Regions from separate parts of the Terribacillus sp. JSM ZJ617 genome, predicted to be linked through region 2. Evidence: a T-box and tRNA genes for the amino acid it is inferred to sense, from the RefSeq annotation. Region 2 holds a T-box; the other holds one or more tRNA genes.

Region 1 (11,862 bases), on a different contig from region 2:
TGGACAGCGGCGATTTAGCCTACTTATCAAAGCGGGCACGGGAAATGCTTGATGAAGCAGGCTTTACGGAAACGAAAATTACCGCATCCAATGATTTGGATGAGGAGACTATTGGTGCTCTGAAGGCACAGGGAGCCAAAATCGACAACTGGGGTATCGGGACGAAGCTTATTACTGCTTTTGATCAGCCAGCATTAGGAGCGGTGTATAAGATAGTTTCCATAGAAGATGACAATGGAAATATGGCCGATACAATCAAAATCAGCGCCAATCCTGAAAAGGTTTCTACCCCTGGTCTTAAACGGGTCTATCGGATTATCAATCGAGCAAACCAAAAATCAGAAGGGGATTATATTGCGCTTGCCCATGAAAATCCGGAGGAAGAACCACGACTCAAAATGTTCCATCCAACCTATCCGTACATTAGTAAATTTGTAACGGATTTTGAAGCGAAGGAGCTTCAGCAGCCTGTTTTTCAAAAGGGAGAACTCGTGTACAAACTGCCAGCTTTAGAGGAAACACGGAACTATGTCACACACAGCCTCACATTCTTATGGGATGAATATAAGCGGACTCATAATCCAGAAGCTTATCCTGTCGATTTAAGCACAGCTTGCTGGGAGAATAAAATGGAATTGATCGAGCGCATCAAATCACAGCTGGAGGAGAAGTAGCATGGGGAAAATCGGAATTTATGGCTCATCGTTCGATCCTGTTACAAATGTCCATTTATGGACGGCCAGTACGGTCGCTCACCGTTGTAAGCTGGATAAGGTCATTTTCCTGCCATGCTCCAGTAAGCGAAAAGACAAACAGCTTCATACGACAGACGAACATCGCTGGCAGATGGTGCAGATGGCGATAAAAGATAATGACTGCTATATTGCAGATGATTATGAGATGAAGCAGGAAGCTTGGAATGTTTATACCGAGCAGACACTAACGCATTTTAAAGAAGTCTATCCCGATGATGAGGTCTACTTCATTATGGGAGCTGACCTGCTAGAGGATATCGGCGCTGGAAAATGGGGGAACAGTGAAGCGCTTGTTCGCGATAACCGATTTATAGTCATGGCACGTAACGATATTGATATGCTGAAGGTAATCAGCCATTCTCCGCTGCTGCGAAATCATGATGACGGACAAACTTTCCATTTGATTGATAAAGGACTGGCGATGGAGATCAGCTCCACATATATCCGCGACGAGTTTGCTGTTGGAGGAGAGCCACGTTATTTGCTGCCAGAAAGCTGTTATCAGTATATCAAGGAGCATCAGATATACAACTAATATAGTACAGCCCCCTTACAAATCCGAGGGGGGTCTTTTATTGTAAAAAGACACCTCCTTAAGAAAGTGTCTGCTTAGTGTGTGGGCTGGGACTATTTAATAACAGTAAATACAGGGTGTTTAAATGAGAGTAATAGATGTATCGCAGAAGTGACAGTTCGTGCACTTAGGTGTTTTAATTAGCTCATTTTTCCTTCCCATTGCATACAGTAAAAATGAACCTAAGTATTTACCTATTAGTACAAGATAAGGAATTATAGAGAATGAATTTGATTGGTTGAATCCCTTATCTCATAATTAAATTGGAGGGTATATTTCATTAAACCCCTGCCGCTAGGAAAAAACTATCTTGATCCAGTAATAGAGTAAGAACAAAGCAACTATGGTGGATATAGGGATGACAATAACCGATACTTTGAGGTAGTCCATCCACTTTAATGTAATATCATGTTGTTTCAAGATATATAACCAGATCAGTGAAGCAAGTGTCCCGATTGGCAACAATAGTGATCCGATGTCGCTGCCGATGATACTCGCTAGATAAATCGTTTTTAAAGTGATTGGATCAAGTCCCATTTCAGTCATTGTGAATGTTCCGATCATCAAGGCTGGGTGATTATTGAAGATGTTAGACAGAATCGAAACAAGTCCTCCCATTGCAAAGCTTGCATACATCAATCCTTGGCTGATAATCGGTTCACTATATCTAACAAGCACTTCTGTTAGTCCGATGTTATGCAGGCCGTAAATGGTGACATACATGGAAAAGGCGAAAACGAGTATATGCCACGGTGTTTTTTTGATGATGTCGATCGGATTTGTACGTAAGTAATACCAGCGCCATGCCAGCAACGCAAGAGAGCCGAGGACTGCTACGATTGAAATAGGGATGGACAGATAAGAAGCGACAAACAGCAGACAGCGTATTAAGAATACAAACAACAATAGTATAAGCATGAATTTTGTTCGTTTTTGTTTAGTGTCAGTAAATACCTTCCTGCCTTGTATCGGTTTAAAGTGTTGCGTAAAGAAGTGTTCTTCGATGTCCTTTACAGATTCAGGTAATGATACAGGTAATTTTTTCTTCACGACCATGAACATTAGCCAAGACATAAACAGTAATCCTAATGTCGCCGGAACAAACATCATAGCTGTGTGCATATAAAGTGACATATCAATTATTTCCAAGGCAATCAAATTGACGAGGTTACTTACTCCAATCGGTGCACTGGAGGCTGTAGCGATAAGGGCACCACTCAATAAATATGGAATTTGCTGGTGTGTCGGTAAGCGGAGATTCCTGAGAAGTAAAATTAGGATTGGTGTTGTAATTAAGATACTTCCGTCGTTATTGAACAAGAGTGTCATTAAAAAGCATAAAAGCTGAATGTACCAATATAACCGATACCCCGAACCCCGAGCCAAATTAGCTAGCTTTGCAGCGACCCAGTGAAAGAAACCGAAACTCTCTAATATGACCGCCATGACGATTGTGGCCATGATCGTAATTGCGGCTCCCCCAATCTTATCCACTATATCTGCCGCATCAGGCCCTGAAACAACTCCTGTCAATAAAATTATCGCGGCACCTACTGCTGCCGGGATAGCTTCATTAAGCCCACGTGGCCTCCAGAGGATGACCAGCATAGTAACTAGGAATGTGAATACCGTGATTCCTATTTCTAATGTCATCTTGCACAACTCCTTTTTCCTTCCCTTTTATTTTTTAATCGGAAGTTTGAACCTCCCCCGACCTGTTTTTTACATGTATATTCAAATGCAAATAGAAGGACTAGATTTTTATACCTAAATTGTCGAAATGTATGTTTGTCTACTAGAGTGAAATGTCTAGAAAGAGGAATAGGAGATATTGTCTCAAGTGGCTTTACAGGTGTTTTCTCTAAAGGAACTATGAAATTGCAAAGGGAAAAGGGCAGGAAAGAGTAGGTTCTATTACTAGAGATGTGATAAATGATAGGTATAGTAAAGCATGAAAGTAGAAAGAAGCTAATCCGGTCCGAGGTATTGTGCAGTTGATCCAATGCATGATTTATTACCTTTAAAACAAGAAAAAACCCTTAAAAATAAGGGTTTTTGTAAGATGGAGCATAGCGGGCTCGAACCGCTGACCTCTTCGCTGCCAGCGAAGCGCTCTCCCAGCTGAGCTAATGCCCCGTATGTAGTTTATACGTCACAAAAATATTATAGCGTTTCTCTCAGTTACTGGCAACTATTTTTTACAAGCACGATGATCGGACTCTTTCGGCTGCTGTGATATAATCTACTTAACAAAAGTCGATTTGGAGGACGATGCAGTGCGGTTTGTAAGTATAGATTTCGAGACGGCGAATCGTTATTGGTCAAGTGCTTGTTCGGTAGGTGTTGCTGTAGCGGATGAGTCAGGTGTGATTGACGAGTGGTATACATTGATCAATCCATTGATGGATTTTGAAGAACAGAATATCCAGGTGCATGGGATTCTTCCACGGGATGTGGAAGATGCGCCGACGTTCAAGGAAATCTGGCCGAAGTTAAGCAGTTATCTGGCCGGCAATGTCGTAATCGCGCATAATGCGAGTTTTGATATGGGTGTTATTCGTAAAGCGGTGGCACGTTACGGATTGGAAATGCCGGATTTTGATTATTTGTGTACGCGAATCATCGGCAAGAAGGTGTGGCCGGATATGGACAACCATCGGCTGAATACGTTAGCTGCCAGCAAGGAGATCATGTTCGAGCATCATAATGCCATGGAGGATGCACGAGTTGCAGCGAATATTTTCCTGCATGCGATGGCGGATTCCGGAGTACAGAGTATAGAAGAACTGACAAAAGCATTAAAGGTTAGTCGAAAAAGCATCCATGATACAAGTTCCACGGGAAGCAAATCCAGATACGGTGATATCAAGCCACAGACAGATCAATTTGATCCTGCACACCCGTTCTACCGAAAACAGGTGATGTTTACGGGGACAATGAAGAGTTTGAAGCGGAAGGAAGCAATCCAAAGACTTGTCAATGTAGGCGGCGTGCACACAGATAAAATGGACACGTCTACCCGCTATCTCGTTGTTGGCGCAAGAGACTATGAGAAATTTGCTGCTGGCAAGAAAACGAGTAAGCTAGTCCAAGCGGAACGGATGATTGAGAACGGACGGCCGCTGCGTATCATCTCTGAAGAAAAATTCCTGACATTGGTGTAAGAAGTTCTCGGTAGGAGAACTTCTTTTTTTTGGAGGGCACACGATGTATGAATTAAAGGAAACCGATTTGACTAAAGAGGCGTATAGACAGTTGCTGGAGCGATTATTAGATGTTTGTGACACTGTCACTTTCGCCGTGCTTCCTAAAAAGATGATGGGGCAAAAGCCCACGCTGCATAGGCTGCTGCAAGATTTGGAGCCGTATTTGCAGGAAACTGTCCTTGATAATGGTACAAGAGCTAACCTTTTTGATGCCAATATATCTGTACCGAATTATTATTATCGTATTTGTACGGGATCCAAGCAGGTAATCTTAAAGTCAGCGAATAGTCTTTTCTCTTGGCAGCAGCCCGCACTTCCGGAGGATTTATCCTTTTTGAAGAAGGGAGAAGAATATGTAGTGACCAATGCTCATGAAGGTTATGCAATGCTCTTTGCAGAAGATGAACAATTAATAGAACTTGGGGGAACAAAATGGAGCAGAATCGAATAGAAACGAAAAAATTTGATTGGCGATTATTTCTGGCGCTGGTTAAAGGTACTAAACCACCTAAGATGATGGTCATTGTTGCATTGGTGATGAGTTTATTGACGACAGGAGTCGGCTTCACGGTACCATTGTTCACGAAGAATCTAGTGGATGGCTTCTCTGGGCAATCCATTACTGGTACCCAAATTGCTATTTTAGTCATCGCTTTTGTCCTGCAAGCTTTAGCTAGTGGCTTATCCATCTACTTGCTGGCGAAAATCGGCCACCATGTTGTCGCTAAACTGCGCGAACGATTGTGGGATAAGCTTTTGCATCTGCCAATCAGATTTCATCATGATAATGAAACAGGAGAGACGCTCAGCCGAGTGACGAATGACACAGCGGTTGTAAAAGAGCTGATTACGGATCATCTGACCAGCTTCGTTACAGGTATTATCTCCATCGTCGGATCGATTATCATTCTGCTTGTACTTGACTGGAAGATGACGATTGTCATGCTGCTAGCAGTTCCGATTGCAATCGGAATCATCATGATACTTGGGCGCAGGATGTACCGGGTATCGAAAATAATGCAGGAGGAGACAGCGAAGTTCACTGCAGTTTTGAACCAGGTATTGCCGGAAATGAAGCTTGTCAAAGCCTCGAATGCAGAACATGTAGAGCTGGAACGAGGTAACAAAGGTATCCGAACTTTATTTACGTATGGCTTGAAGGAAGCTAAAATTCAAGCGCTGTTGTCGCCGCTCATGCTCTTTATCATGATGCTTTTGCTTGTGACTATTATCGGGTACGGTGGTGTGCGTGTTGCATCAGGAGCATTATCCGCAGGCGACATGGTAGCTTTCATCCTGTATCTGTTCCAGATCATCATGCCGATGACGCAGCTGTCCATGTTCTTTACCCATCTTCAGAAGGCGATGGGAGCAACAGAGCGTATCTATGATGTACTTGGAGAAGATACAGAGGATAGCGATAAAGGAGTACCGATACATCGCGTGGACGGGGATTTGCATATAAACAATCTTAGTTTTGCTTATCAAGCAGAACAAGTACTGCATGATCTCAGTTTTACAGCGCCTGCTGGGAAGGTAACCGCCATTGCCGGCCCGAGTGGTGGCGGAAAATCGACTCTATTCGGTTTGCTTGAACGGTATTACGAGCCGACTAGCGGTACAATCCAACTGGGTAAGACACCTATCCAAGACTTTAAATTGCATGACTGGCGCCGCCAAATTGGCTACGTGGCACAGGAAACGGCTCTATTATCCGGCACGATTCGTGATAATATCTGCTATGGCTTGGAAAGGGAAATATCACAGGAAGAACTGGAACGTGTATCTGAAATGGCGTATGCGAAACAGTTCATAGAAGAATTGCCTGATAGATATGAGACGAAGGTTGGCGAACGAGGAGTGAAGCTATCAGGAGGACAGCGGCAGCGTATTGCTATCGCAAGAGCGCTTTTACGTGATCCACAAATCCTCATGCTGGATGAAGCAACCTCAAGTCTTGATAGCAGTTCAGAGATTTACGTTCAGCAAGCACTGCAGAATTTGATGCAGAATCGAACTACCTTCGTGATAGCACACCGGCTATCAACAATTGTGGATGCTGATCAGATTGTATTTATTGAAAAAGGACGAATTACTGGTATCGGGACGCACGAGGAGTTGTTCGAACGTCATGATCTATACCGGGAATTCGCATCCCAGCAGCAGCTGCTTGCGGGTAAAATGGAATAAATAGAGTCCTTCTCCGCATACTAGGCGAAAAGGGGGTTCTATCATGCCAAAGAAAAAGCCCAATAATGATCATCAATTCAAGGAAAACAAGAATCATGGCGAAAAACGGAACGGCCGATTGAGCCAGTTCAAGAACAACGTCAGTGGACCAGGCCAAACGGAAAACGAATATATTTCCGTAAAGGAAGACTAAAAAAGCTTCTGCCTCATTTTATGAGGCAGAAGCTTTTTTTTTAATTCATCCAATTGACGAGGACGAACAAGATCGGCAAGACAACAATTAACGAGGATGTCGCAACAATCCAATTGGAGTTGGCCAATTCCATGTCGAGATTGTACAGCCGCGGCGGTACGAGAGAAGCAACTGCCGGCGGCATGGCGGACATAATGAGAAGCACCTGTAATAATATACCGTCATACAAGCTGCCAAGACCAAGCAAATAAGCACTGCCAGTAATGACAAGCGGCACAGCAAGGAACTTGATTGGAATCAGCCAGATACTAAGCTTCCAATACTTTTTCACAGAAGCAATTCGCATGCTGAATCCGATTGGGATCAGAAGCAGGATGGATGCCAGTGCAACCAGTGTTGAATTGCTTGCGCCCAGCCATTCGAATCTGTCTATTGGCGATAAGTTCAGTACAGCGCCAATGACGATAGAACAGAAGGTGATCATAATGAATGGGTCTTTTATGATCCGCATCACACGTGATCCCGAAGCATTATCTTCTATCGTTCCGTATGATTTTGCGATTGGATAAATGATCGTATAGTACGTGAATTCCTCAAGCAGGCGGAACATTGCAGCGTACGCGACTGCTTGCTCCCCAATGAAGAGCACACAGAAGAGTAGTCCGAAGCTTCCAAGGTTCAGGAATGCGCCAGAAACGAACATGGATCCAATCTGGTCTTTCGGCAGCTTCTGCCATTTGGAAAACAGCAGAGCGAGAATTGCGCCGAGAAAGATTGTTGCGATGCCGAAAATTGGTAAGTAGATGAGCCTGGCATTGGTCAAGTCAGCTGACCAAAAGGCACTAATAAGAATAATTGGATTCAGTACAAGCAGGACAACACGAATCAATGCATTCATAAAATAATTGAGGGAGAACCATTCCGGCAGGCGATATTTTCCAGCCACGATCCGGATAGCCCTTCCGATGATAAGTCCGATCAATATAATGGATATAGCATAAATAAAGCTTGCGATAAGGCTGTACCTCCTTCTGCTGACAGCTACATGATGTATTCCCTATTTTCTATTATATACAGCATTCTTAATTGTAACGATATTGCAGGTCATTGTCTAAAGAAATTAGTAAAATGGGCTTGAACAAAAAAACACCTGCCATAATAGGCAGGTGTTCCATAATTATTTTTCCTCTGAACGATTATTATAATCATACTCGCTTGTATCTACAGGTGTCCAGCCTTCCGGATCATAGAAGCGGAGCAGGTCACCATAAAGGATTTTATCGTTAAGGCTTAGCTTCTTGGCTAATTCCTCTTTTTCTTTTTTGATTTCTTCAATCTGGGCTTCATCTTCGATTACTTCACCGGTGGCAGTGTCGTAATACGTGTCACCTAAAACTGTGTAATCTTTACTGATGAAGTCGCCATTACGTAAACCAACTACATCGTTATGCTCTTCAGACAGAAGATCTGTACCGAACTGGATATATTTAGATGAATCGATACCAAGCAAGTGTTCAAGTGTCGGCAGGACATCAAGCTCACCGCCATACGTGTGGTTCACGCCGCCTTCAAGACCTGGAGCCTTGATCATAAGCGGTACACGCTGCATTTGAGCATTTTGATAATCCGTCATTTCTTTTCCAGTAATCTCTTCCATAGCACGGTTGTGGTTCGTAGAGATACCATAGTGATCTCCGTAAAGCAGGATAACAGAGTTATCATACATACCGGATTCTTTCAGGTCTTTGAAGAACTGTTCCAATGCTTCATCCAGGTAGCGCGCTGTCTGGAAATAATTATCGACAGTGGCGTCTCCCGTTGTAGCTTTATCGATTGTTGCATCTTCTGGATCAAGTGTGAACGGATAATGGTTCGTCAGCGTGATCAGATGCGCATAAAATGGCTGATCAAGTGATTCAAGCAACGGCATGGATTCCTCGAAGAATGGTTTATCCTTTAGACCATAGTTCACTGAGTTTTCCATGTTGTAATAAGTGGAATCAAAGAAATGATCGACGCCAAATTGCTTATAAATCTCATCACGGTTCCAGAATGTCTTCTCGTCACCGTGGAATACAGCACTTGTATAGCCTTGCTCCTGGTTCAGGATAGCTGGCGCTGCTTGATACGTGTTCGTACCTTTTACTGAGAAGGCAGAGCCTTGCGGCAGACCATAAAGGGAGTTATCCATTAACAGCTCTGCGTCTGCGGTTTTTCCTTGTTCTGTTTGGTGGAAGAAGTTATCAAAGTAAGTTATTTCCTTATCATTCACAAGTGAATTCAGGAACGGTGTAACCTCTTCGCCATCCAGTTTGTAATTAATCAGGAAGCTTTGGAAGCTTTCCAGATGAATTTTGATGACGTTCATACCTTCTGCATTTCCGAAGTATTTCTCATTCGGTTCAGCATAGTTTTCCTTCGTGAATTCCGTTACTTCAGATAAGTCACTCGGACTAGCCATAACTCGCTGAGTGGAAGTCTTCGCATTTTGAACTGCATCATAGATTGTATAGTTGTACGGTCCAAGATACTTTACCAAGTATGTGCGGTCGAATGTACGCTGCAGCAGCTGCGGGCGATCGACTTCAGCCAGCCCAAGGTTTACTGCGAATAGAGCCACACCGGAGATGATGACCATAGCCGTCTTCCTGAAAGCAAGGCGTTCGATACTCCAGTTCTTTCTTGTGTAGATATACAAAACGATCAGCAAAATGAAATCCAGGAAGTAGATGAAATCATAGCCTTCCATCAATCCAAAGATGCTGCCGCCCATTCCGGAACTTAAATTATCTGTTTGCTTTAATGTTGGCAAGGTAATAAAGTCATTAAAGAAGCGATAGTACAGGACATTGGCGTAAAGCAGGAAGCTCATTATGAAATCAATGACTAAAAGCCAGATTCCCATCCTTCTGCCCTTTGCCAGGAAAGCCAGTCCTAGGAATACGATGCTCGCACTCAAAGGGTTTATTACCAGCAGGAATTCCTGCATGCCATTTGTTATATCCAGGTTGAATTCCTGTTTATAGGAAAAATACGTTTTGGCCCATAAGAAAATAACGGCCAGCGCAAAAAATCCTTTTTTTGAAGCCAGAAGCTTCTTCATTATCTTTCACCTCTTCATTTTCTTATCAGGCGTCATATTGAGTTGAACAACGACATTGATTCTATCAATTTATCATCTAAAAAACAACTAAGACCCAAAACGGAATTTGGGCTCATAATCTATAAATATAACAGATTTTGCTGAAAAAGCAAAATGGGAAATTTCTCCGTAAAAAAAAGAGTGCAAGTTGCACTCTTTTTTTACGAAGCACCAGTTGTTTGGGTTTCAATCGGCTGATGATGTTTCCATTGTTTATATGCAGCTACATCCTCCTGAATTTGCTTAAAGGTGAAAGCGATGAGCGCAACGTCATCAAGCAATCCGCCAGGAATGAAATCCGGGACAAAATCGATTGGGCTTAAGAAATATAGGAAGGTTGCTGCAATCATAAGCAGCGACTTTTTCGGCAGCTGGCTGTAAGCGCCTTTGCGCCAATCGCGGAGCATGTCCACCATCAGCTGCAAATCTGACCAGATTTCTGCAAGCTTTCCTTTATTGTCCGTTGCTTTAGTTGATACATTAGCTAGGAGCTCCTTCGATTTTTCCTTATCCTGCAGCAATGCTTTTGCTTTTGGGGTGTAAGCATGCCGTTTCTCCAGGAGCTGTGATAGGTTCCATTTCATAAGGTGTGCCTCCTTGTATCCTTCTGATTTCTATTATGAGGAACATTTGCCTGCCATGCAAGAAAGGGGACTTCAGTCGATTTTCTTTACAAGAACTCGGTATCGTTCCGGTAGTGTATCTTTTGCCTTCACATGCTGCATGAAGGATTCTGCTTCTTCGTATGTGTCAAAAGTGTATACTTCTCCGTCCGTTCCGACGAATTCAAGTTTCACTTGGTTTGAGTCGATTGCGATGACTTTGAACATAATGCTCTCCTTTCATATGCTGACAGCACCATGTGGCAGCTGGCAGAAAGAGCTGAGGTTACGCAGGATTTCCAGCTCAGATGACTCAAGATGATATAAATTTACTAGAGGAAAATGAAATATAAAAATAGTTCACTTATCTATTATAGAGAAGTTAAGCGGTGAGAGGAAGCAGGAAGTCAATAAACGGGGAAAAGCAGGCAGCGGGGGCTGCCTGCTTTTCTGTTGTTGTTAGAAATAAATGTGGTGAGACGAACGAAATATGTGGGAGGTAATGTTGTTAGAAAACATATTTTATCGTCCTCTGTTATAAAGACGTGTGTCGTTACCTAATGGTTTCATTTTTTTGAGGAAAGTTTAGAAAGGTTTAGGTTCATTTGGCAAAAGGTATAGTCCTTCAACTACTGTATAAAGGAGATTGGTACCATGCAAGCAGTCACTTTTCAAGGTAAGGAAAATATCGAAGTTAAGTCTGTAGAGGCACCCTCGATCGAGAAATCTACCGATATGATCGTAAGAATTACAGCAACTGGTATCTGTGGTTCTGATTTGCATTTGTATCATGGAGGAATCACGCCAGAGAAGGATTATATCATTGGACACGAGCCGATGGGCATTGTAGAAGAAGTGGGCCCGGATGTAAAAAACCTAAAAAAAGGGGATCGGGTTGTCATCCCATTCAATATTGGCTGCGGCGAATGCTATTATTGTAACCACCAGATGGAAAGTCAATGTGATAACTCGAACGGCAATCCGCATAGCGATGCAGGCGGATTATTCGGTTTTGCAGATCAATTCGGGGACTATCCCGGCGGACAGGCAGAGTATCTGAGAGTACCATTTGCTGATTTCACTTCTTTTAAAGTACCAGAATCAAGTGAACTTAAGGACGAAAGTGTCGTGTTCCTATCCGATGTCATACCGACAGCTTATTGGAGTGTAGAAAACAGCGGCGTCAAAAAAGGGGATACT
Region 2 (11,862 bases):
GTGAGAAGGTTGCAGCAAGTATCGGTGCAACAGATAAACAGATCATCTTCACGAGCGGGGGCACAGAGGCGGATAATATGGCACTCATCGGTGTGGCGAATGCTTGCCGTGAACAAGGTAAGCATATTATTACGACTGCAATCGAGCATCATGCTACACTACATGCAGCCAACTATCTGGAAAGTCAAGGCTTCGAGGTGACATACCTGCCTGCTGATGCGTCTGGAGCAATTAAGCTTGCCGATCTGCAAGCAGCACTACGACCGGACACGATACTTGTCTCTGTGATGATGATCAATAATGAAACAGGTGTCATGCAGCCAATCCAAGCGATTGGTGATCTGCTACAATCCCATCCTGCTTACTTCCATACAGATGCTGTCCAAGCCTATGGAACCGAGGAGATTGATGTCCATATGCTCGGAGTTGATCTTTTGAGTGTATCGGCGCATAAAATCAACGGACCAAAGGGAATAGGCGCTTTGTATGCAGCCGATGGTGTGCGTATCAAACCAATCACCTATGGCGGGGAGCAGGAGCGCAAACGCCGTGCGGGAACAGAAAATGTCGCCTCCATCGTCGGTTTTGGCAAAGCAGCAGAATTGGCAATGCAAAAAAGAACGGAACGTAAAGCAGCGTATCAGCTGCTTCAAGATACGTTCATTTCTGAATTGAAGCTTTCAGGAATCGACTTTTTCATCAATGGAGAGGCAGGTCAGCGATCCGCTGGGATAGTCAATATCAGTTTTCCGGGAACGAATGTAGAATCTCTGCTGATGAACTTCGACTTATCCGGTGTTACTGTATCAAGCGGCAGTGCGTGTACAGCAGGCTCCGTCGATCCGTCGCATGTTCTGAAAACGATGTACGGTGAAGATGACCGTGTTACAAACAGTATCCGTTTCAGTTTCGGATATGGCAACACAGCTGAATCCGTCGCAGAGGCTGCCCAGACAGTCGCTGCTATTATAAAACGACTAACAAAAGGAAAGGAGTGACAAAGATGAAAGAAAACAAAGATATTCGTGTCGTCGTCGGTATGAGCGGCGGTGTCGATTCTTCCGTTGCTGCCCTTTTGCTCAAACAGCAAGGGTACGACGTAGTCGGCATCTTCATGAAAAACTGGGATGATACGGATGAAAATGGCTTCTGTACCGCTACAGAAGATTTCGAAGATGTTAAAAAAGTTGCTAACCAAATTGGTATTCCATATTACGGGGTGAACTTCGAAAAGCAGTATTGGGATAAAGTATTCACATACTTTCTTGAGGAATATAAAGCTGGCCGTACGCCTAACCCAGATGTAATGTGCAACAAAGAAATCAAATTCAAAGCTTTCATGGATCACGCGATGTCTCTTGGAGCCGACTATTTGGCTACAGGACATTATGCGCAAGTCGAAGAGCGTGACGGCAAAACTGTTATGCTCCGCGGTCTGGATGAAAACAAAGACCAAACGTATTTCCTGAACCAGCTGACAGAATCAACTCTTTCTAAAGTTATGTTCCCGTTAGGCGGAATGGACAAGAAAGAAGTGCGCCGTATTGCAGCTGAGAACAATCTTGCAACTGCGACGAAGAAAGATTCCACTGGTATCTGCTTCATTGGTGAGCGTAATTTCAAAAGCTTCTTAAGCGAGTACCTGCCTGCACAGCCTGGTGTCATGTCCACATTGGATGGGGTTGTGAAAGGGAAACATGACGGTCTCATGTATTATACGATCGGACAGCGTCAAGGTCTTGGTATCGGCGGCGAAGGCGAACCATGGTTCGTTGTCGGAAAGAACCTGAAAGAAAACATTCTTTATGTGGAACAAGGCTTCGATCATGACAGTCTGTACTCCGATGCCTTGATTGCTACTGAGATGAGCTGGGTTTCCGAAACAGAACTAGCAGAACCGATTACGGTAACGGCTAAATTCCGTTACCGTCAAAAAGACAGCAAAGTGACGGTAACACCGATCGGTGAAAACAAAGTACGTGTCGATTTCCATGAACCGCAGCGCGCAATAACACCAGGACAAGCAGTCGTCTTCTATGATGAGGATGTATGTCTTGGCGGCGGTACGATCGATGATATCATCAAGAACGAACAACAGCTTGAATACGTCGGTTAAAACAGAAACCCTTGTCTTATGGCAAGGGTTTCCCTTACATAGAGGAGTGAAAGAATGGATCATATTAAATCAGGAATAGAAGCTTTGCAGAAGCAGGATTTAGAGGGAGCTGCCAAGCATTTTAATATTGCTATCGAAGAAAACCCAAACGATCCAGTTGGATATGTCAATTTTGGCAATTTGCTGATGCGGATGAATGATTTAGAGAAAGCAGAACGCTTCTTCCGCCGTGCCATTGAGCTTGATGAGAGAGCTGCAACTGCTTATTACGGTCTGGGGAGTATGTATTACACTGGTGAAATGTATGAGAAAGCAATTCAGCAGCTGATGGAAGCAGTGAAGCTCGGCCTGGATGAAGGGGATGTTCATTATCTCCTTGGTATGTCCTTACAGCAGTCTGGACAGGAAAAGCTTGCACTTCCTTATTTGCAGCGTGCCGCAGAGCTTGAGGATCGCGATGCTGCTATCGTTTTCCAGTACGGATTGGCACTTGCAACCGCAGGGGAAATCGATACCGCACAACAAGTGCTGCTTGACCTGCTGGAATGGAGTCCAAAGCATAGTGATGCCCTTTATAATGTAGGTGTAGCGTATTTGTATCAGCAGCAGTTTGAACAAGCGCTCGCATATATGGATAAAGCGCTCGAAGCACAGCCTGATCATGAGATGGCCATGCACGGAAAGGCGCAAATAGAACTGATTATGGAGCAAATCGAGAACGAAGAGTAAGGAGTACAGGCGTATGGAATATGGGGAGACTGCCGAAAGCCCAAAAGGCTTTGTGAAAGGTGAATTATTGCATACGATTTTCCGGAAAGAAGAAGAACAGTTTTCCATTATCCGGATCAAGGTATTGGAAACCAACGAGACGATCGAAGAAAAGGATATCGTCATCAAAGGATATATCGGAGAACTGGACCAAGGCGAGCCTTATCTGTTTTATGGTTCGATGGTCAGTCATAAACGATTCGGTGAACAGTATGAAGTGACGGAGTACAAGCGGTATGTACCCGAAACGAAGGACGGGCTCATCCAATACCTATCCAGTGATCTGTTTTATGGAATTGGAAAGCGGATTGCGGAGAGAATTGTAGCGAAGCTGGGTGAAAATGCGATAGCGGATGTTCTATCGAATCCGGATTTGCTGGATGGTATCCAAGGACTGAACGATGAGAAGAAGGAGCGCTTCCTCCACGACCTTCGTACACATCAAGGCTTCGACCACGTGATGGTGCATCTGTCGAAGTACGGCATCGGGCTGAAGCTTGCACAGAAAATCTATAAAGTATACCGGGATGAAGCAATCAAAGTATTGGAGAAGGATCCGTACCAATATGTATTTGATATTGAGGGATTTGGTTTCCACCGGGCGGATGAAGCTGCTCGAAAGAATAACCTGGCGATGGACCATGACAGCCGGCTACAAGCCGCATGCTTGATGGTGCTGCAAGACAGCATGCAGGCAGGTCATGTTTATTTGCCGAATGAAGAAGTGCTAAAACAGGCCGCAGTCCTACTTCGCAGTGCGCAATTCGGTATTAGTGCAGACCAAATCGAAGAACAGCTTGGTGTTTTGCATGCACAGAAAAAGGTTGTCAAACAGGAAGATCGTGTTTACCATCCGATGCTTTACTTTGCGGAAACTGGTTTTTGCAGCCATATGCAGCGCTTAACGGAAAAAGATACTGAGACGGAAATTGTTCAGGCAGAGCTCCTGAAGATAATTGGCAAGCTTGAGGAAGCGGAAACGATCAGTTACGGGAAAGAACAGTTCGAAGCAATCGAGCAGGCGCTGCAATCGAAGGTGATGATCTTGACCGGGGGACCTGGAACAGGTAAAACGACGGTTATCAAAGGATTCATCAAAGCGTATGCGGAAATACACGAACTTTCGCTTGATCCAAAGGACTATAAAGATAAAGATGAGAGTTATCCATTCGTCTTGACTGCTCCAACCGGACGTGCGGCTAAGCGGATGCATGAGTCAACGAATATTCCGGCCAGCACGATCCACCGGTTGTTGGGTTGGGACGGTAACGACTCATTCGAGCGGGATGAAGATAATCCGCTAGCTGGAAGGCTGCTGATCGTCGATGAATTTTCCATGGTCGATATTTGGCTGGCAAACAGATTGTTCAAAGCTATTCCGGATGATATGCAAGTACTGCTTGTCGGAGATGAAGATCAGTTGCCTTCAGTTGGTCCTGGGCAGGTACTGTCGGATTTACTTCGTTCAGAGGCTGTACCGCGTGTGATGCTGAAAGATGTGTATCGACAGAAAGAAGGCTCCAAAATCATCACGATTGCCCATGCTATCAAGAACGGGACATTATCACAAGAACAACTGGAAAAGGACAAGGATTTCAACTTCATTCCTTGCCGGGAGCATCAAGTGGTAGATGTCATCACTCAGATTGTTGGCCGTGCCGTCGAAAAAGGCTGGGATATGCGTGATGTCCAGCTGCTGGCTCCGATGTATCGTTCGCAGGCAGGTATTCATGAATTGAATAAGCAGCTGCAGCAGCTGGTCAATCCCAAGGACAAGCAGAAGCGGGAGATGGCAGCAAAAGACGTTATTTTCCGAAAGGGTGACAAGGTCATCCAGCTTGTCAATGATCCGGAAGAAGGTGTCTTCAATGGAGACATTGGAGAAGTTGTCGCTTTGTTCCGCGAAGAAGAAAATGTCGAGCAGAAGGAGCAGCTTGTCGTTGCATTCGAGGAGAAGGAAGTCGTCTACGAAAGCAAGGATTTATCGAATTTGATGCATGCGTATTGTATCTCGATCCATAAATCCCAGGGCAGTGAATTTCCAATCGTTATTTTGCCTGTCGTGCCAGGATATCGCAGAATGCTCCGCAAAAATCTGTTGTACACGGGGATTACGAGGGCACAGCGTTCTTTGATTCTAGTTGGGGAAAAACAGGCATTTCTGCAAGGAATTCAAACAGAAGATACGAACCAGCGCTATACTTCCCTCGTGGAACATCTGGGTGGCTTCCACGAAGCAGGGGATGACATCGATCGGATGCTGCGTGAGGCAGAAGCAGAGCAGGAAGATATCTCTCCATACGATTTCATGTAGTATATACAAGGAAATAATTGGACATTCTAACATGTAAAAAGGATTTGGAGTGATCCAACATGTTGAAATGTCCGAATTGCAGCAGCAAAGATATCGGAAAGATAGGACCGGAACAATATTATTGCTGGGGCTGTTTTATTGAATTGTCGTATAAAGATGAGATGCTCTCCCTGCATCAAGTAGAGGAAGATGGCTCGTTGAGTTCCCTTGATGATTTGTTCACAGATGAAGAACGGAAATGCGACGGCGCATCATTCTAGTAATATGAAAGAGGCATCCCGTCTTTATCGTGTTCTTCTTTGGATGGTGACGATAGTCGTCGCCTTGCTGCTTTGTTTTCTGCTGATCAAGCTATACCCATTTTATCGTTCATTTCTCCTATTTTTAGGCGGACTATTCCTGCCTTTCATCATTGCAGGTTTGATTGCTTATTTGCTTCATCCGATCATCGATTTTCTTGCATCGTGGCGACTGCCGCGCTGGCTGTCCATTTTGGTTATATATACGCTGTTTTTTGGTCTTACTGGATTCCTGCTGTACAAAGGCTTCCCGGTATTGATCAGCCAGGTAAAGGAATTCAGTCATAATTTGCCGGCATTGACACAGCGCTATGATCATTATGTGCAATTCATGTATGAACGGACAGCGTTCCTGCCGGAAACTGTGCATGATCAAATGGACGCTGTTTTACGCGGCTTGGAACAGCGTGCAGAAGTATTTCTAAAAGATCTCTTGCATATATGGAATAAGCTGCCGCAAGTAGTCATTTTTCTTGTCGTTACACCAGTCATCGTTTTTTATATGCTGAAAGATACGGATAAAATTGGCAATGCTGGTCTCTCGCTGCTGCCGCGCCGTTACCGCAGCAGAGTTAAAAGCTTAGTGCTGCGTATAGATAATAATCTAGGCTACTATATTCGCGGAGTCCTGCTTGTGAGCTGCATTGTCAGTCTTTTGACTTGGACTGCATTCACGCTGATCAAACTGCCATATTCCTTGGTGCTCGCTTTATTGGTAGGAGCAACGAACATCATCCCATACTTCGGTCCGATCATTGGGGCAGTTCCTGCTATACTCGTCGGCATAACTATCAGTCCGAAAACGGCTCTCCTTGCTGGAATAATGGTTTTTATCATTCAATTGATAGAAGGGAACCTGCTTTCTCCCTTCATCGTCGGAAAAAGCATCCATATCCATCCGCTTCTGATCATTTTTGCTTTACTAGTAGGCGGGGAGCTTGGGGGTATAATCGGTATGATCGCTGCTGTTCCTTGTCTGACGATAATCAAAGCCTGCTTGGATACAGCAAAGGAGACGGATGTTTGACAAAATCCGCTTTTTTATCTATACTAACGCTTAGATTTATAGCGAAAAGCGATGAAGGTACAAGTACATGACGTCCTTTTATTAAGAGAGGAGATTCCTTGGCTGGAAGAATCTCCATAAAAGTGTGATGGAAAGCTATACCGGAGCTCTGAGTTAATCCTTATCGGCTGCGCACCGTTATCCGCGTCTAAAGGTGATAGACCATTTTCCGGTCTATAATCAGGGTGGTACCGCGATCATACTCTCGTCCCTGCATATGGCAGGATCGGGAGTTTTTTGTGTGTTTACATAATAAAGGAGGCATTTTTATGGAAAGATTAACGTCTGCTGAAGTAAGACAGAAATTCCTCGATTTCTTCAAGGAGAAAGGACATAGTGTCGAGCCGAGTGCTTCACTTGTGCCGATAGAAGATCCTTCGTTGCTATGGATCAACAGTGGCGTAGCAACACTGAAGAAATATTTTGATGGCCGAGTTGTGCCAGAGAATCCGCGTATCGTGAATGCCCAGAAAAGCATCCGTACAAATGATATTGAGAATGTAGGCTTTACTGCCCGCCATCATACGTTTTTCGAAATGCTTGGAAACTTCTCGATCGGAGACTATTTCAAGAAGGAAGCAATCCTTTGGGCATGGGAGTTCCTAACAGATAAAAAGTGGATTGGTTTTGATCCGGAACGTCTATCTGTAACGGTTCACCCGGAAGATGAAGAAGCGTATCAAATGTGGCGAGATCTTGTTAAATTGCCGGAAGAGCGTATCATCCGTACAGAAGAAAACTTCTGGGATATCGGAGAAGGCCCGAGTGGTCCGAACTCTGAGATTTTCTATGATCGCGGAGAAGAATACGGCAACGATTCATCTGACCCAGAGCTTTATCCAGGCGGTGAAAATGAGCGCTATCTGGAAATCTGGAACCTTGTATTCAGTCAATTCAATCATAATCCGGATCACACATACACACCGCTTCCGAAACAGAACATCGATACAGGGATGGGTCTGGAGCGTATGGTTTGTGTCATTCAGGATACGAAGACGAACTTCGAAACAGATCTTTTCATGCCAATCATCGAGAAGACAGCGACGTTTGCGACAAAAGCGTATGGTGAGACAGCAGCAGACGATACGGCATTTAAAGTTATTGCCGATCATATCCGGACTGTATCCTTCGCTATCAGTGATGGCGCGCTTCCTTCCAACGAAGGTCGCGGCTATGTACTACGCCGTCTGATCCGTCGCGCAGTACGCTATGCGAAGAACATCGGTATTGAAAAGCCGTTCATGAAACAGCTAGTACCGGTCGTTGGTGATATCATGGATGCCTTCTACCCGCAAATACTCGAAAAACGTGAATTTATCGAGACAGTCATTCAGACAGAAGAAGAGCGTTTCCATGAAACGCTTGCGGATGGTCTGACTATCCTGAACCGGATCGTAGCAGAAGAAAAGGAGAAAGGCAGCAATGTCTTCCCTGGAACCGAAGTATTCCGTCTCTATGATACGTATGGCTTCCCGAAAGAGCTGACAGAGGAATATGTCAGTGAAGAAGGCTTCACAATCGATGAAGCAGGTTTCGAAGAAGAAATGAAGCAGCAGCGTGAACGTGCGCGTGATGCACGCCAGAAAGTGAACAGCATGCACGTGCAGGATAGCGTTTTGCAGGAAGTGGAAGCAGAAAGCACCTATGTCGGTTATGATCGTACAGAAACAGATACAGCTATCCTTGCGATTGTAAAAGATAAGCAGCTTGCTGATGTAGCGGTTGAGGGAGACGAAATTTTCTTCATCCTGGAAGAAACGCCATTCTACGCAGAAAGCGGCGGACAAGTAGCCGATGAGGGCTGGGTGACGACCGAGACAGCGACAGTATTCGTACAAGCAGTCAAGAAAGCGCCAAAAGGACAAAATCTGCATCAAGCAGTAGTAAAGCAAGGACAGATTCAAGTGAAGGAAATCGTCCATGCAAAGGTTGATACAAGCAGACGTCAGCACGTAGTAAAGAACCATACTGCTACGCATCTATTGCATCAGGCTCTAAAGGATGTATTAGGTACACATGTCAACCAGGCAGGATCTTTAGTTGCGCCTGATCGTCTTCGATTCGACTTCTCTCATTTCAATGCGGTCACAAAAGAAGAATTGGAAAAGATAGAGGAAATCGTCAACGGAAAAATCTGGGATGAACTTGCTGTCAGCACGTCTTATCAAAGCTTAAGCGATGCGAAAGAGATGGGCGCGATGGCGCTGTTCGGTGAGAAATACGGTGATGTTGTACGTGTCGTTCAAATCGGTGATTACAGCCTGGAGCTATGTGGCGGTGTACATGTTCGAAACACGTCCCAAATCGGCCTATTCAAGATTGTTTCCGAAAGCGGTATTGGTGCTGGCACGCGCCGAATCGAAGCAGTCACTTCAAAAGAAGCTTACAGGTTCACACAGCAGCAGCAGCAGATTCTTTCACAAGCTGCAGCAGAACTAAAAACATCAAACGAACAAGTACCTTCCCGAATTGAAGCGTTATTTGCGGATCTTAAGGAAGTTCAGCGTGAGCGCGACAGCCTGCGCAGCAAACTGTCCCAGCTCGAAGCTGGCAACATCTTGGATAAAGTAAAAGAAGTAAAAGGTGTTAAAGTGCTTGCAGAACAAGTGGATGTAGCAGATATGAACCAGCTGCGCGGTATGGTCGATGATCTGAAACAAAAGCTTGATAGCGGTGTTATCCTTCTGGCAGCAACAGCTGAAGGCAAGGTACAGCTGGCCGCTGGTGTATCCAAGGACTTGATCGGACGCGGTCTGCATGCAGGCAACCTGATTAAAGAAACTGCCAAACGCTGCGGCGGCGGCGGTGGCGGCCGTCCGGATATGGCGCAGGCTGGCGGTAAGAATCCGGAGCAGGTTCCTGATGCACTTGCATATGCGGCAGTTTATGTCGAAGAGCAGCTTTGATTTTCCAAATCCGACAGAAAAGTATATACTGAAAAAAAGACTGGCAATTTAAGCGAGGTGGCTTCACTTGAGTTCGATGGATAAAACGATGAAATTCAACTTTCCGGAAGAACCGATGGACGAGAATGTCCGGGAAGTACTAATGTCCGTATACGAAGCATTGCGGGAAAAAGGATACAATCCGATTAATCAGATTGTCGGCTATCTGCTGTCTGGGGACCCAGCTTATATTCCCCGGCATAAAGATGCCAGAAACCTGATCCGCCGCATGGAGCGGGATGAGATTGTGGAGCAACTGGTAAAATTTTATCTGGAACAGAATAAATCATGACTGACATACTAAAGACGATGGGATTGGATGTCGGATCCAAGACGATCGGTGTGGCAATCAGCGATGGACTTGGCTGGACGGCCCAGGGTCTGACTACAATCCATTGGAATGAAGCAGATTTTGAAACAGCAAGGAATGAATTGGAGCAGATCATTCAGCAGCATGATGTACAGAGAGCTGTCATTGGCTTGCCGAAGAATATGAATGGTACAATCGGTCCCAGGGGAGAGGCTTCACAAGTCTTCTCCCAATGGATCAATGAGGAATTCAAGATCGAAACAGTGCTTTGGGACGAGCGTCTGACGACGATGGCAGCTGAACGAGTACTGCTTGAAGCCGACCTCAGCCGTAAGAAACGCAAGAAAGTAATCGATAAGATGGCAGCAGTCATGATTCTGCAGGGCTTTCTGGATTCGAAACAATAAGGAGTGTAGCCATATGGCATTGGAAGAAAAAGAACGTATCATCATCCCGGACGAAAACGGGGAAGAACATTTATTCGAAGTCTTGTTCAATTTTGACGTGGATGAAACAGGACACTCATATATTGCGGTCGTACCGGCTGAACAAGCTGATGCGGACGATGAAGTCGAAGTGTTCGCTTTCCGCTATGAAGAAAAAGGCGATGACAAGGATCTGACATTATTCCAGATCGATACTGAGGAAGAATGGGAAATGGTCGAAGAAATGCTGAATACACTTACTGATGAGGAAGACGGCATCTAATTTGTAATAGGCAGTCCTCTCTTTCCGATAAGGCAGAGAGGATTTTTTCTTGCAGCTTTATCCGCATAAATTGTCGGACGGGTGGAGACCCGCTTGACGTTTGTTGTATAATAAGGCGGATAAAGGAGGAAAGATAGCTTGACTGCCTCGAATGATGATCTTTTTCAACAGAATCGGGACAGAAGAATGGAGGAAGCAAGCGTCGTGCGGAAAATAGTTTTAATGATCATATCCGTAATAATCGTACTTCTATTGATTGGTGCACTCGGAACCTTTATCTACGTGAATGCCAGTATGAAAGCTGTCGATTCAGACAATGATACAACACAGGTTGTCGAAGTTCCTATGGGAGCTACTGCTAGCTCAATCGGTAAATCCCTGGAGGAGCAAGGTCTGATTAAAAATGCTTTCATCTTCAGGCTGTATGTGAAGTTTTCTGGTGAAGCCAACTTCCGCGCGGGGAACTATGAGCTTTCCCCTTCCATGTCCATGCAGCAGGTCGTCGATGAATTGAACGATCCAGAGGCGGGGAATACCCCCTCTGCATCTGCTGCTGTTCCGGAAGGATCCGATATCGAGGAGATCAGCGTTATCCTGTCTGGGTCATTAGGAATAGACCAGCAGGCTTTCCTGGATAAGATGAAAGATGAAGCTTATATCAAACAGCTCATTAGTGAATATCCGGATTTTCTGACGGAGGATATCTTGAATAAAGATATACGTTATCCGCTTGAAGGATACTTATTTGCGGCTACTTATAACTTTACATCCTCAGATGACATCACTGTAGATAAGGTGGTTCATATGATGCTGGATAAGTCTCAGCAGATTATTTCACCATATTTGGATGGATTCAAACAAAAGAAATTGAGCGTGCATGAAGCGTTGACATTCGCTTCGCTTGTCGAGAACGAAGCAAGGAATGAAGATGAGCGGAAAAAGATTGCCGGAATCTTTTATAACCGTCTGGCAGACGATATGAGGCTGCAGACGGATCCTACTGTGCTGTATGCATTAGGAGAGCATAAATCCCGCGTGTATTACAAGGATTTGGAAGTGGATTCACCTTACAATACATATCAAATAAAAGGGCTTCCTGTCGGCCCGATAAGCAACTTCTCAGAGAATGCGCTCGAAGCCGTCGTCCAGCCGGAAGAATCCGATTATTTGTATTTCCTCGCCGGAGACGATGGAGAAATTTATTATGCACGGACATTCGATGAACATGAAGAATTGATTGAGAAGCATATGCACTTGGATGAGTAAGCAGGTAAAGTGAGGAATTAATATGTTACAAGCAATAATGGGTTACTTGGAAGAGCATGTGGAGGCTTCA

Evidence for each region. The T-box of region 2 lies ahead of alaS (alanine--tRNA ligase). A T-box ahead of a tRNA ligase gene usually reads a tRNA of that ligase, here a tRNA-Ala.
Region 1: it has a tRNA-Ala gene. The T-box ahead of alaS (alanine--tRNA ligase) is inferred to sense a tRNA for this amino acid. The anticodon was not compared.

The regions. Positions count from the first base shown of each region.
Region 1 is NZ_JBISEQ010000007.1:122,945-134,806, forward strand. It holds gene ACH6C1_RS18170 (nicotinate phosphoribosyltransferase) at 1-674, shown strand, start outside; gene nadD (nicotinate (nicotinamide) nucleotide adenylyltransferase) at 676-1,290, shown strand; gene ACH6C1_RS18180 (arsenic transporter) at 1,624-2,982, opposite strand; tRNA gene ACH6C1_RS18185 (tRNA-Ala) at 3,393-3,465, opposite strand; gene ACH6C1_RS18190 (exonuclease domain-containing protein) at 3,606-4,493, shown strand; gene ACH6C1_RS18195 (hypothetical protein) at 4,537-4,986, shown strand; gene ACH6C1_RS18200 (ABC transporter ATP-binding protein) at 4,968-6,725, shown strand; gene ACH6C1_RS18205 (hypothetical protein) at 6,769-6,918, shown strand; gene ACH6C1_RS18210 (AEC family transporter) at 6,959-7,864, opposite strand; gene ltaS (lipoteichoic acid synthase) at 8,096-10,021, opposite strand; gene ACH6C1_RS18220 (YkvA family protein) at 10,222-10,644, opposite strand; gene ACH6C1_RS18225 (hypothetical protein) at 10,717-10,890, opposite strand; gene ACH6C1_RS18230 (zinc-dependent alcohol dehydrogenase) at 11,317-11,862, shown strand, end outside.
Region 2 is NZ_JBISEQ010000002.1:724,657-736,518, reverse strand. It holds gene ACH6C1_RS10020 (cysteine desulfurase family protein) at 1-998, shown strand, start outside; gene mnmA (tRNA 2-thiouridine(34) synthase MnmA) at 1,004-2,116, shown strand; gene ACH6C1_RS10010 (tetratricopeptide repeat protein) at 2,171-2,845, shown strand; gene recD2 (SF1B family DNA helicase RecD2) at 2,859-5,198, shown strand; gene ACH6C1_RS10000 (hypothetical protein) at 5,258-5,458, shown strand; gene ACH6C1_RS09995 (AI-2E family transporter) at 5,424-6,524, shown strand; T-box leader at 6,567-6,779, shown strand; gene alaS (alanine--tRNA ligase) at 6,833-9,469, shown strand; gene ACH6C1_RS09985 (IreB family regulatory phosphoprotein) at 9,537-9,800, shown strand; gene ruvX (Holliday junction resolvase RuvX) at 9,797-10,225, shown strand; gene ACH6C1_RS09975 (DUF1292 domain-containing protein) at 10,239-10,526, shown strand; gene mltG (endolytic transglycosylase MltG) at 10,665-11,792, shown strand; gene ACH6C1_RS09965 (O-methyltransferase) at 11,815-11,862, shown strand, end outside.